Regions from separate parts of the Mammaliicoccus fleurettii genome, predicted to be linked through region 3. Evidence: riboswitches for the same ligand, from Rfam matches in the RefSeq annotation. Region 3 holds a riboswitch; each other region holds the start of a gene.
The links. A riboswitch is a leader RNA that binds a small molecule or an ion and turns the genes downstream of it on or off. The one in region 3 is predicted to bind thiamine pyrophosphate.

Region 1: linked by a shared signal. The riboswitch ahead of B2G86_RS03625 (ECF transporter S component) and the one ahead of B2G86_RS07115 (3-oxoacyl-ACP reductase) in region 3 are both predicted to bind thiamine pyrophosphate.
Region 2: linked by a shared signal. The riboswitch ahead of thiD (bifunctional hydroxymethylpyrimidine kinase/phosphomethylpyrimidine kinase) and the one ahead of B2G86_RS07115 (3-oxoacyl-ACP reductase) in region 3 are both predicted to bind thiamine pyrophosphate.
Region 4: linked by a shared signal. The riboswitch ahead of B2G86_RS11925 (thiamine phosphate synthase) and the one ahead of B2G86_RS07115 (3-oxoacyl-ACP reductase) in region 3 are both predicted to bind thiamine pyrophosphate.

What each region holds. Positions count from the first base shown of each region.
Region 1 covers NZ_MWJM01000003.1:144,369-147,608, forward strand. The annotation lists gene B2G86_RS03620 (ABC transporter ATP-binding protein) at 1-837, opposite strand, end outside; gene B2G86_RS03625 (ECF transporter S component) at 849-1,424, opposite strand; TPP riboswitch at 1,520-1,623, opposite strand; gene B2G86_RS13555 (hypothetical protein) at 1,749-1,874, opposite strand; gene auxA (lipoteichoic acid stability factor AuxA) at 2,022-3,240, shown strand, end outside.
Region 2 covers NZ_MWJM01000013.1:21,404-24,643, forward strand. The annotation lists gene thiE (thiamine phosphate synthase) at 1-174, opposite strand, end outside; gene thiM (hydroxyethylthiazole kinase) at 175-966, opposite strand; gene thiD (bifunctional hydroxymethylpyrimidine kinase/phosphomethylpyrimidine kinase) at 959-1,771, opposite strand; TPP riboswitch at 1,884-1,981, opposite strand; gene B2G86_RS13650 (aggregation-promoting factor C-terminal-like domain-containing protein) at 2,105-2,953, opposite strand.
Region 3 covers NZ_MWJM01000007.1:25,408-28,647, forward strand. The annotation lists partial or broken gene B2G86_RS07110 (PTS fructose transporter subunit IIC) at 1-650, shown strand, start outside; partial or broken gene B2G86_RS13625 (PTS sugar transporter subunit IIA) at 794-1,228, shown strand; TPP riboswitch at 1,312-1,411, shown strand; gene B2G86_RS07115 (3-oxoacyl-ACP reductase) at 1,521-2,273, shown strand; gene B2G86_RS07120 (NtaA/DmoA family FMN-dependent monooxygenase) at 2,304-3,240, shown strand, end outside.
Region 4 covers NZ_MWJM01000020.1:11,735-14,974, forward strand. The annotation lists gene B2G86_RS11910 (HdeD family acid-resistance protein) at 1-357, shown strand, start outside; gene B2G86_RS11915 (YflT domain-containing protein) at 433-765, opposite strand; gene B2G86_RS11920 (hypothetical protein) at 785-1,180, opposite strand; TPP riboswitch at 1,358-1,466, shown strand; gene B2G86_RS11925 (thiamine phosphate synthase) at 1,523-2,116, shown strand; gene thiO (glycine oxidase ThiO) at 2,109-3,215, shown strand; gene thiS (sulfur carrier protein ThiS) at 3,212-3,240, shown strand, end outside.

The DNA of each region.
Region 1 (3,240 bases), on a different contig from region 3:
CCATTCACCACTATTAATAGTTAAGTTATCTATTGTAAAAAGTTTTCTGTTACTTCTTAAAATATCTAAATCTTTAATTGTTAATAAAGTTTCTTGTGCGGAAGATTTATTTTTTAATTGAGGTGCATAATTCCAAGAAAGTGGATGCCATACACCATACTGATTTAAAATATCTATATGATTTTCCAATATATCAGATGGAGTACTATCGTGTGTGATTTGTCCTTGTTCATTCATAACAATCACTCTATCGACAAAATTCCAAATATAATCAACTTTATGTTCTACAATTACAACAGTTTGATCTTTCCAATGTTGCATTATTAAGTCCCAAAGTTGCGTTGTAGACTGATGATCGAGCATAGCTGTCGGTTCATCTAGAAATAATGTTTGAGAATTTTGTAATAATATAGAAGCAATAGCTAATTTTTGTTTCATACCACCACTTAAACGGTTGATTTTTAACGAGGCATCAGCATTTAAATTCACTTTATTCATTGCTTCATTAATCATTCCATCCATCTCTTTTGGATCTACATTCATATTTTCAAGTACGAAAGCTAATTCTTCTTTAATCTCAGGCATACAAAATTGTGTATCAGGATCTTGAAAAACAACTCCTGGAAGTGTGTCGATAGTTATAGAATCAAGTTTCATTGGAATATCCAATGACCTAGGTATAATGCCGTTTAATACATTTAGTAATGTACTTTTTCCTGAACCACTTGGTCCTAATAACAGTACTTTCTCTTTATCATTAATTTGAATATCTAAATTTTTAAATATAATGCGTTCATCGTCTGGGTATTTAAGTCTTAAATTTTTTAGTGATAACAATTGGTTAACTCCTATAGTAAGTCATAGTCTTTTTTAGATGCAGGTCTAAATAGTTTAGTGACGCCAGTCTGATCAAGCGCTCTTACAATTGCATATCCTAAAGCGCCGCCTACAATAGCACCACTTAAAATTCTAATTGTGAACATCAAAATTACATTCCATAATGCAACATCACTTAAATAATTATAAAACCAATCAATCGGTAACGTAATAATACCTGCCAACATTCCGGCAACAATAGCAACTGATAATTTTCTATATTTATAACGAACTACTAAAAATACAATTTCACAAGCTAAACCTTGAAGTAATGCATAAACAAAAGTAGGTATATCAAATTGTCCCATTACAATTGTTTCGCCAGCACCAGCAGCAAATTCTGCAAGTAAAGCCACACCTGGTTTTTGAATAATTAAATACGCTATAATTGCTGCTATAAACCAAAAACCATATACGGATTGTTCTAAATGTAATCCTAAAGGTTTTAATATTTCATATGGAATCCATAAAAATTTATAAATGATTGCAAATAAAGCACCAATTAAAACTGTGACCAAAATATCAGATAAAGTTAATCTCTTTGACATGCTAATTATCTCCTTTTTTATAAAAAAATGTGCACTCCTATATCTAAATAGAAGCGCACAAAAATATTGTTATCATTTATAAATGAATATTATTATATGATTTACGAACACTTTCCTACGCTAGTATCATCTAGATCAGGTACAAAGGGTTCAGACCTTCTCATGTCTGTCTCAGTTTAAAACACCCCTAGTGCATTTATTAAATTGTTATCACTACGATAAGTCTTATCATGCATTTTGTCAATAGGCTATAATGAACAAAAAAACCCCCTATGAAAAGATAGAATGTTTCCATAGGGTATTTATTAGAACTACGAAAGTTGTTTATTCAAATGTATCTTGAATATTATCTTTTGTTTCGTCTTGTCCATTTTTATCGTCTTTCTTATTTTCTTGTTCTTGTTTCTTAGCTTTTTCTGCTTCGTCTTTATGTTTATCGTTATGTGTCATAAATAACACTCCTTTAAAATGTATGATATTATTATATACCCAACAACATATGAGTTTTAAACTTAATGTACTACTTGGGACTGATTTTCAATTTAATTAAAGACATTTGAAAATGAAACAATTATAATGTTCAATGAGGTGAAGAACATGTCTATAAAGAAAAAAAGCTGGGAAGTTCATTTTAGTCGTATTATAGGAATATTCATTTTAATTACCGGATTACTTATATTATTTAATGCACCACGTATTAAAGATTATAATATCAAGGAATCAAATGATATCCATATAAGAAATATTTGGGACTTTTTTGTAGCTTTTTTTGATGAGTTGGTTAGAATATTGCACCATTATATTGGTGGTTTTCCTGTAATAGCAGCAATAATAATTTTACTATTTGGTATATTTATTTTACTGATTGGACGTACTTTAAGAAGAACAACGAATTATGATTATGACATTTCTATATTTTATATCGGCTTGACGATAATATTAATGATTGTCATGATGATGACGATGTTCCAAGTTTATAGTTTTGCATCATTCTTATTTATTATCCCATTCAGTATTCACATTGGATATGTTGTTTATAAAAATGAGCTTAATCCGATGAAACGGAAACAGCATTATTTATGGATTATCATTTCTTATGGTATATGTTATTTCATTTCTCAATTTGCAATGAACCATAACATTGATGCGGAAAATGTAAAGCCTATCGATGTAATGAGCGTTAATTTATTCTTTGTATTATTATGGTGCTTTAGTCAAATGTCCGTATGGATTAGTTTATATTTAAGAAGATCTTTACCAGTAAGTGATAAAGATATTGAAATGGTTAATGATGAAAAACACTCAAGAGCAAATAATAATTTATTAACAAGTAAAATATTTAGCATATCTGAAAGTTTTTATGAAAAATCACAAAGCCTGAAGCAAACAACTTTAGAAAAGTTTAACTCTGAAGAAGCAATTGCTAAAAGAAAAAAACGTAGTGAAAAATGGAAAGAAATTATAAAAATTGAAGATGATGATATTCCGAAATGGATGAGAAGACCTAAATGGTTAAAGAAAAGTTATATAGAATGGATTTGTACAGCAATTTTATTCTTATTTACTTTTATTGAGTTTAACAATCGTAATGGCTTATTCTTATCAGGAGAATGGAAATTATCACAAACTCAATATGTGTTTGAATGGTTAACATTATTTATAATGTTGTTGCTTATCATTTTATATGCATACTTTAATTACACGACAAACTATAAAAATAAAAATAATTTTGGGAAACTATTCGTTATATCAGCACTGTTCTTTGAAATTGCAACGACATTCTTTGTCTCAGCAATTCAAACATCACAGTTCTCAG
Region 2 (3,240 bases), on a different contig from region 3:
TTTAGCTAATGTTTCTTTTTCAATTCCCTTTTTACTATTTGTTCCTTTTTCACGAAACTGAAACATTGTGATGCCACCTATTAAAGCTTCTTCAACTACTTTATATAAATCTCTATCTGGTGTATCTTGACTGCCAGCGATAAAATATACTTTTAATTTATTTATATCAAACATTTATTTCACTACTTTCACTTTCTTATTTTCTGCTACTATTTCATCGGTTATGGCATGTAATTGATCTATCAAAGCAATTTGAAATGTCCCTGGCAAATGAGCACCTGGTTGTTGGCTAGCTATTTCGCTTGCAACATTATAAGTAGATAGTGCTTCTTCTAGATGATCAATTTTTATAGTTTTTTCGTTTGATAAAAATGCAGCTACAACACCACCTAATAAACAACCTCCACCAGTAACTTTAGTTAACATTTCACTTCCATTATTCAATGCTATGATTTTATTATCACAAGCTATAACATCCACTTTTCCAGTTAATATAATAGGTAAATTTAATTGTTGATGGGCTTTTTTAGCAATTTTAATAGCATCTAATGAAGCATCACTATCTGTTCCTTTCATCATTGTATCGTCTTCGATGAGTGCTAATATTTCTGAAGCATTACCTCTAATTACGTCAACTACTTCATCATTTAATAAAGTATTACAAAAAGTTTTTCTTAGTTGTGATGCACCAACCGCTACTGGATCTAGAATGACTGGCACACCGTTTTCATACATGATTTCTGCATATTCTTTCATATCATAAGCTTTATCTGTTGTGATTGTACCTATATTAATTAAGAACGCACCTGCAGCTTTTGAAAATTCTTGAGCTTCTTCTGGTTCTTCGCTCATTGCTGGACTAACACCTAGAGATATTAACCCATTCGCTGTAAAGTTCTTTACTACATCGTTTGTATAACACACAATTAGTGGACTGTTTTCTCTTATATTATTTAATTTACTCATAATCTAATCCCTCTATTTTTTGATATGCAAAATGATTTACTGGTCCTCTTCCCTTACCTATTTCTGGCGTATATTGAATTGCTAAAGTTATAAACCTTTTAGCTACTTCGACTGCTTGTTCTATTGAATGACCTTTTGCTAACTCAGAAGTTATAACAGCACTGAAAGTACATCCTGTGCCGTGTGTATGCTGTGTACTGAATCTTTCACTATTCCAACTTCTCATTCCATCTTTCGTAAATAAGTAATCAATCGCATCACCTTCAAGATGGCCACCTTTTATGACAACACCATTAGTCCCAATTTCATTTAAGAAAAAAGCACCAGCTTTCTTAATTTCATCTTCTGTTTGAATTTTATAACCAGTTATATCTTCCGCTTCTGGAATATTTGGCGTAACAACTGTAGCAAGTGGCAATAATATTTCTTTAAGTTTATTTTTCCCTTTGTCATCCATCAAGGCATCACCACTTTTGGCAACCATTACTGGGTCAATAACATAAGGCTTACCTGACTGTGCAATAAATGGTTTAATGACATTCATCATCTCTTGAGAAGCTATCATACCTGTTTTAATTGCATGTGGCTGCTCATCATCGAAGACACTCTTCAACTGACTTTCAATTACTTCTACGGGCAAATGATAAACATCTTGAACGCCTAAAGTATTTTGAGAAACAATACTTGTTGCTACAGCCATACCATAAACCCCTGAAGCTTGAAAAGATTTCAAATCAGCCATTATACCCGCTCCACCCGTTGGATCAGTTCCAGCTATTGTTAATGCTATATTTGGTTTTTTCATAATAAGCCACCTCAAATTTAATTTTCATATTTATAAAATCTATACTATTTGATTATTACTTAATAAAAAAAGACCTCTTTCGTTAAAAAGAAGTCAATTAAGTGTAGTATAATACGCTAATTGACCACTTCCCTACGTTGGCATTATCCAAATCAAGTGTTAAGGGACTGATAAAATCATCTCAGCCAACAGGCGCCCCTAGTAGTCATTCATCTATTCAGTTAATTAAAGATTATCAAATTGAAGAGATACGGTCAAATTAAAAAATCGCCTAGGATATTTCCTAGACGATTGGATTAATATATTAATTCACTTTTAATTAAAGTGTATGGCTTACCACCAGTTATTTTGAGAACGGAATGATAATGCAGCTTCAACAGAACCGTAACGTTGTTTCGCATAATTTAACATACCTTTTGTTTGTTGTTCAACTGAACCTGTTCCCCATGATTCTTTAGTTTGACCAAGACCTCTATATCCAGCTGGGTTAACAGCATTTGGATTACCGCTTGATTCTGGTAATACAATTGTATTCCACATAGCTTCAGTACCACCTGCAGCTAAGAATTGAGCTTTAGTTGATCCACCAGTGCTAGCTGTTGATGTTTGAGTAGTTCTTACTCTTTGAGCTGGCGCTTGGTAACTTTGTTGAGCTGGTGCTTTATATGCTTGTTGAGCTGGCGCTTTGTAAGATTGTACTGGCGCTTGGTAGCTTTGTTGTTGAGCTGGAGCTGCAACTTGTTCTTTAGTTTGTTGAACTGGCGCTTGTTGAGCTACTGGAGCTTGAGCTGGAACAGCTGATTGAGCTGGTGCTTGTAATGATAAAGTTTGTCCAACAATGATTAAGTCTGAAGATAAGTTGTTCCATGCTTTTAATTGAGATACAGTTACATCATATTTAGATGCAATTTTACCTAAAGTATCTCCTGAAACTACAGTATATTCTGTAGTTGATTCTGTAGCTGCTTTAGCTTCGTTAACTTTAATTACTTGATTAGGTAAGATTAAGTTAGATTTTAAACCGTTTTCTGCTTTAATAGCACTTACTGATGTACCATATTGTTGTGAAATACTATGTAAAGTATCACCAGATTTAACTGTATGAGTTGCTGCATCTGCTGTAGCAGTTACCCCTGTAGTAACTGCAATTGCCGCTGTTGAAACTGCTAATAATTTTTTCATGATTGAATGTTTCCTCCCGTAAGGTTTTCACTTTTTATATGATTTTTACTTTCTAAACTATACCATTATTTTTTATGTCATAGGTTACAGGTATATGAAAAAACAACACCTTATATTACAGTTAGATTACACGTATTTCTAAGTGAAATCTAGCGATATTTAAGTATAAAAGCCTTTGTTAAAGCATTTATAAAGATTGAGTAAAATTAATTATCAGACAATTTGTCATCTATATGTAATTTATTAAACAATTAATGTAACATATGTATACTTGCTGCCCTACAGCA
Region 3 (3,240 bases):
CATCAAAATTCCAAAAGCGATGGCACCTATTATGCCAATTATAATTATTCCGATTATATCTTCAATAATAGTAGGACTCATATTTATATTTGTTATTGGAGCACCAATTGCCAGCATTTTTGAAGGATTAACAACATGGTTAAAAGGTATGCAAGGTGCAAATAGTGTCATCTTAGCCCTTATTATTGGCGCAATGATTGCATTTGATATGGGTGGTCCTGTAAATAAAGTAGCTTTCTTATTTGGATCAGCATTAATTGCTGAAGGTAACTATTCAGTTATGGGTATGGTTGCAGTAGCAGTATGTACGCCACCAATTGGATTAGGACTAGCAACATTCTTTAATAAACGTAAATTTAATAAAGGTGAAATTGAAATGGGTAAAGCTTCATTCACAATGGGACTTTTCGGTATTACCGAAGGTGCTATCCCATTTGCAGCCCAAGATCCATTACGAATTATTCCAGCAAATATGGTTGGCGCAATGGTCGCTGCCGTTATAGCATCTATAGGTGGCGTTGGAGACAGAGTAGCTCATGGTGGACCAATCGTAGCAGTACTTGGTGGTATAGATAAAATATTATGGTTCTTTATAGCCGTTATTGTCGGAAGCATCGTGACAATGCTTGTAACATTACTTTTAAAGAAAAAAGAAAAATCATTAGTCACAACTGATACTGCAGATTCAGACAGTAACCTTACATCTTCTTTCATGGGAACTGAAGATGATGATCATAAAGAAGAAACAACATCAAACACTGAAAAGAAAGAAGAAAATACAGAAACGTTCGAAGTATTTGATAAGAATGTTATAGCAATAGAAAATCGTAACATGTCTAGAGATGAAGCTATAGATAAACTTATTCAAAACTTAAAACATCATAACTATATTGAAGATGAACAAATTTTGAAAGAAGGCGTACTTAAACGTGAGTCAGAATCAACGACTGCAATAGGTATGAATGTAGCCATCCCGCACGCTAAATCAAATGTCGTAAAACAACCAGTTGTAGCAGTACTCAATAATAAAAACGGTGTAGATTGGGAAAGTTTAGATCATACACAACCAAAAATCATCTTCCTAATCGCCGTACCAAATGACAGTAGTGATACACACTTAAAACTACTACAAAGACTATCACGTACGCTGATGGACGACGAAACACGAGAACAATTAATAAATGCAGATAGTACTGATAAAATATATAATATATTGAAAGAAATATAATTTGAAGCGCTCAGTATGAATCTTGCATCTCTTAGACTAACTTGACATACTTACCTAAAAACTATACATTGAAAATAATTAAATAAATGCACTAGGGGTGTTTTAAACTGAGATGAGTATTTACTCAAACCCTTCGAACCTGAACTAGTTCATACTAGCGTAGGAAAGTGTTGGTGAAATGAATTTGTAGGGACGAATATGCCCTTTTATAAATAGCTTTCTAATTTTACACAACTTTCTTACAAGATGGTTGTGTATTTTTTTATTTAAATTTTGATTAGGAGTGATTTAAATGACGAGAACAGTATTAGTTACAGGAAGTAGTAGAGGTTTAGGTGCAACAATTGCACGTACATTAGTAAATGAAGGTCATCAAGTTATCATCAATTACAACAACAGTAAAGAATCCGCTGAACATCTTGTTGCTGAACTTGGGAATGAATGTGCTATTGCTATTAAAGCAGACGTTACAAACCGTAAAGAAGTTAATCAATTAATATCAGAAGGAACAAAACACTTTGGACAAATTGATGTTGTTGTTAATAATGCACTCGTTAACTTTAAATTTGATCCTGTTAAGCAACAACCTTTTATCGATCTTTCTTGGGAAGATTATCAACAACAAATTGATGGTACTTTAAAAGCTGCTTTTAATATCGTTCAAAGTGTGGCGCCTCAATTTATTGAAAGAAAACATGGAGCTGTTATTAGTATTGGAACAAACCTATTCCAAAATCCCGTTGTGCCATATCATGAATATACAACTGCAAAAGCCGGATTAATCGGTTTCACACGCAATATTGCAGCAGAATTAGGCCAATATGGTATTACTGCAAATGTAGTATCTGGTGGCTTACTAAAAACGACCGATGCAAGTTCAGTTACAACACCTGATGTGTTTGATTTAATTGCCCAGTCTACGCCTCTAAAAAAAGTTACAACTCCACAAGATGTTGCAAATATGGTGAGTTTTTTAGCATCAGATAAAGCAACCGGCATAACAGGGCAAAACTATACTGTTGATGGTGGTTTAACGATGAACTAGCATTTCAAACGAGAATTAAGGAGAATATGAATGAAAAAATTCAATCATGAACAACTAAACATCGGTGTCTTATTATATGGATGTGGACATCATCAAGCTGCATGGCTTATGGAAGATTCATATATCGAGCAAATTGGAGATATTTCATACTATCAATCATTGGCTCAGCTTTCAGAAAAAGGATTATTAGATGCAGTGTTTTTTGCTGATAATCAATCGTTCCCTGCTAATGCAGACAGTGAAATGCCAGCATTTTGGCTAGATCCAATTGTGAATTTAACTGCTATATCTCAAGCAACAAAACATATTGGATTAGTTTCAACAATATCAAGTTCTTTCTCAAATCCTTATACTGCAGCTAGACAACTTTTAACGCTTGATCATGCTACTAATGGACGCGTCGGTTGGAACTTAGTTACATCTATGTCCGACTTAGAAGCACAAAACCATAGTATGCCTGCTCTCCCACCACACGACAGAAGGTATCAACAAGCTTATGAGTTTGCTGATTTAATGGATAAATTGTTCACTTCTTGGCATAAAAAAGATTTCATACATTCGCGAACAACAAATCAATTGATTAAACACGAACATATTCATTCTTTTAATCATTCTGGAGAGCATTTTCAAGTCAATGGACCTTTATCGACACCAAGCAGTCCACAAGGTAAACCTGTCGCTATGCAAGCAGGCGCTTCTAAACAAGGAATTGCTTTAGCAGTCAAACATGCTGATGCTGTCTATTCTGTTTCTTGGAATTTGAAACAAGCAAAAGCCTATAGAACCAAATTAAACAACGCGATTCAGCAAAGTAACACTCCGAATAAATACATTAAAGTATTCCCTGGATTAGTAACTTATGTGGCTGAAACGCATGAAGAAGCTTTGCTTAAAAAAGAAAAATTAGATAAACGACTTCCAATAGAAAATGCTATAAAACAACTTAGCACTTTTGTAAGACAAGACT
Region 4 (3,240 bases), on a different contig from region 3:
GCGGGTAAGAAAATGATGGGAATACCGAATGGTTGGACGATTGTTCTTGGTGTGATTAATATTATTTTCGGTCTTGTTGTTATGTTCAATTCTGCTGAGAGTTCTGTTTTCTTAATTTATATTTTTGCGATTTGGTTTATTATTAATAATATTGTCGCTATTTTTACTGTTACGCCTATCGAGAAATCTAACAAAGGTTTTCATACTATATCTATTATTTTAAATATTGTTGGTATTTTTGCAGGTATTGTTTTATTATTCAACCCGCTTCTTGCTGCGGTATTTATTTCATTCATGATTGCTTTTATGTTTATATTGTTTGGTATATTTTATGTAATTGATGCTTTAGCTTCTTAATTTTGAATGCTATAGATACTAAAAACCCAGCATGACTTTTGTGTCTGCTGGGTTTTTAGTATGTTTATAACGACGCTATTTTAATACGCCTTTTATTCTTTGATCTGTTACGATCAGTAATACTTTTCCTTGTTTTATTTCTTCTATATATTTTTCTGCTTCTATTTCAGTTATATTAAGTATTTCTAACTTCCTTAGAAATTCATCTTCTTTATAAGAATATCCACCAATATCTTTTCTATTGTAATTGATATTTTCTAATTCTGTTTGCTCTACGATTTCTGCTGTGTGTGCTTCGTCTGATGAGAGTATATAAATGTCTTTTTGACTAATGCCTTGGTCTTTTAATGTGTTGACGTCTGTTTCTAAATCTTTTTCATTTGTATATACTTTGACTACAGGATTCATCATAATAGCCTCCATTCAATTACTCTGTTTGAGTTTTTAAATTATTATAGCGTTCTTCAGTAATATAGAAGTTACTATTTTCTATTATAAAATCAAAGATTTCTTCTTTAGTTATACCATCTGGCAATTCATATTTAATCTCAATTCTTTCTTCGTCACTTGAATCTACCTTTTTGATTTGTTCTCGTTTAACGGCTATTGCTCTTTTATTATATTTTAATTTAATATCTGCTTTCCGTTCTTCGATTAATTGTAACCTATCGATTTTGAATGCTGAGTTAATAAGTTCTTTTAATCTTTGTTCTCTTTTACGTACTGTTCTTCTTTTGTTAAAGTCTGAAATATATTTCATTCTAACTATGAGATATAAAATTACGATTATAAGTAATGCAATGATAAATAAAAGTGTACCCATCTCTCATCCCACCTTTTATGATATAAAATCATGTAGCATTTTTATTCATACGTATAAAGAGAAACTAGTTATTATTTGTTTTAATTCCCTTTATTATTTTTATTAAACTCTTGTTATTTTAATTTTCTATTTGAACATTCAGACTATTATATGTACAATGAAATTAATAATTAAATAACAGACCACTGGAAGTGCCTTATTAGAGGCTGAGACTAAAGTAGCGACTTTAGGATTCCCAGAACCTGATCCAGTTCATACTGGCGTAGGAAAGTGGCGTATCTAAAGAAGCTAATTTTTGCGCTATTTTTCTATATATGGAAAAATAGCGCTTTTTTATTTGGAGTGATTCAATTGTTTATAGCCATTTCACCGTACAAGCATTTAGTTAATGATGACTTAGATCATTATATAGAGATTTCAAATGATATTGACTTATTATTGCTTAGAGTTCCTATGAGTCGCGATTTATTATGTAACGCGATTGATTATTTGTTAACTCATGGTTTTCCTAAAGACAAAATAATGGTTCATACAGATATTTCTGTTCTTGAATTATATGACTTACACTTTATTCATTTTCGAGAAAATGACGAACAAGCTTTTTTATTTAAAGAGTCTCATCCACATATTTCAGTTAGTATGTCGACGCATTCTGTTCATAGTGTTGAACGTGCTAAACATCATCATTTAGATTTTGTATTTTTCGGACATGTCTTTGAATCATCTTCAAAAGAAGGTCTCATTCCTAAGACTGTTGATGAAATCAATATTGCAACATCGATTGATATCCCTATTTATGCTATTGGTGGTATCAATCAAGATTCACTTAAAGTACTTCCAGCAGGTTTTCAAGGAATTTGTGCAATTTCCTTTTTCAGAGATTGTAGCATTCAAGAAATAGATCATTTAAGGAAGGTGTGGCATGCATATGTATGACGTTATAATTGTCGGTTCTGGTGTAATTGGCATGTCTATTGCACGTGAGTTAATGGACAAAGCACATTTATCTATTGCAGTAATTGATCGTGATATCCCTGGTTTACATGCATCATATAAAGCAGGTGGCATGTTAGGTGCTCAAAATGAATTTGTTCAAGATACAGCTCTTTACCAACTCGCTTTACGTTCAAGAGATTATTTTAAAGCTTTAAGCCATGAATTATATAAAGAAACAAACATTAATATAGATTATCAAGAACACGGATTAATCAAAATGGCCGCTTCAGAAGAAGACGTCGAATGTTTAACAGAGCAATATCATTTTTTAAATGAGCGAGATAGATCTGTAACACCATTAAACAAAAAGGATTTAGACAATCTTTCTAAACATACAATTGAATTTAAGCATCCTGCTATATACATCCCTGATGACGGCCAGATTAATGCTTCAAAATATACAAAAGCATTATTAAAATCAATTACCAATAAAGGGATTGAACGATTATATAACACTGAAGTTAAAGCAATCAAACGTTTAAAAGATTGTTATAAAGTTCATACTTCAGATACTATTTTGCTCTCAAAAAAGGTTGTCGTAGCAGGAGGTGCATGGAGTAATAAACTATTAGAAGACTATCAAATTGAGCCGAAATTAACTGGGGTTAAAGGTGAAGTATTGTTATTAAAGAATGAACAGCTTAGTTTGAAACAAACTTTGTTTATAACGAATGGATGCTATATTGTACCTAAACGAGACAATACATTCCTAGTTGGAGCTACAAGTTATTTTGATGACTATTCAGTTGGCACTTCAGTTGAAGGAGAAAAATGGTTAATTAACCAAGCAACATCATATATACCAATATTAAAGGAAAGCAATATCATCCATAAATGGTCTGGTATTCGGCCATACACTCATAATGAATGGCCAATTATGGATGAAATAGATCATGGTCTTTTCTTAGTAACTGGACATTATAGAAATGGTATTTTACTTTCACCTATCATTGGAAAGTTACTTTCTGAATGGATTGTTAATGATCAAGCACCATCATTATTAGATGATTTTAAAGTTAAAAGGAGTGTTCAGTTATGAAATGTATGATCAATGGAGATGAATT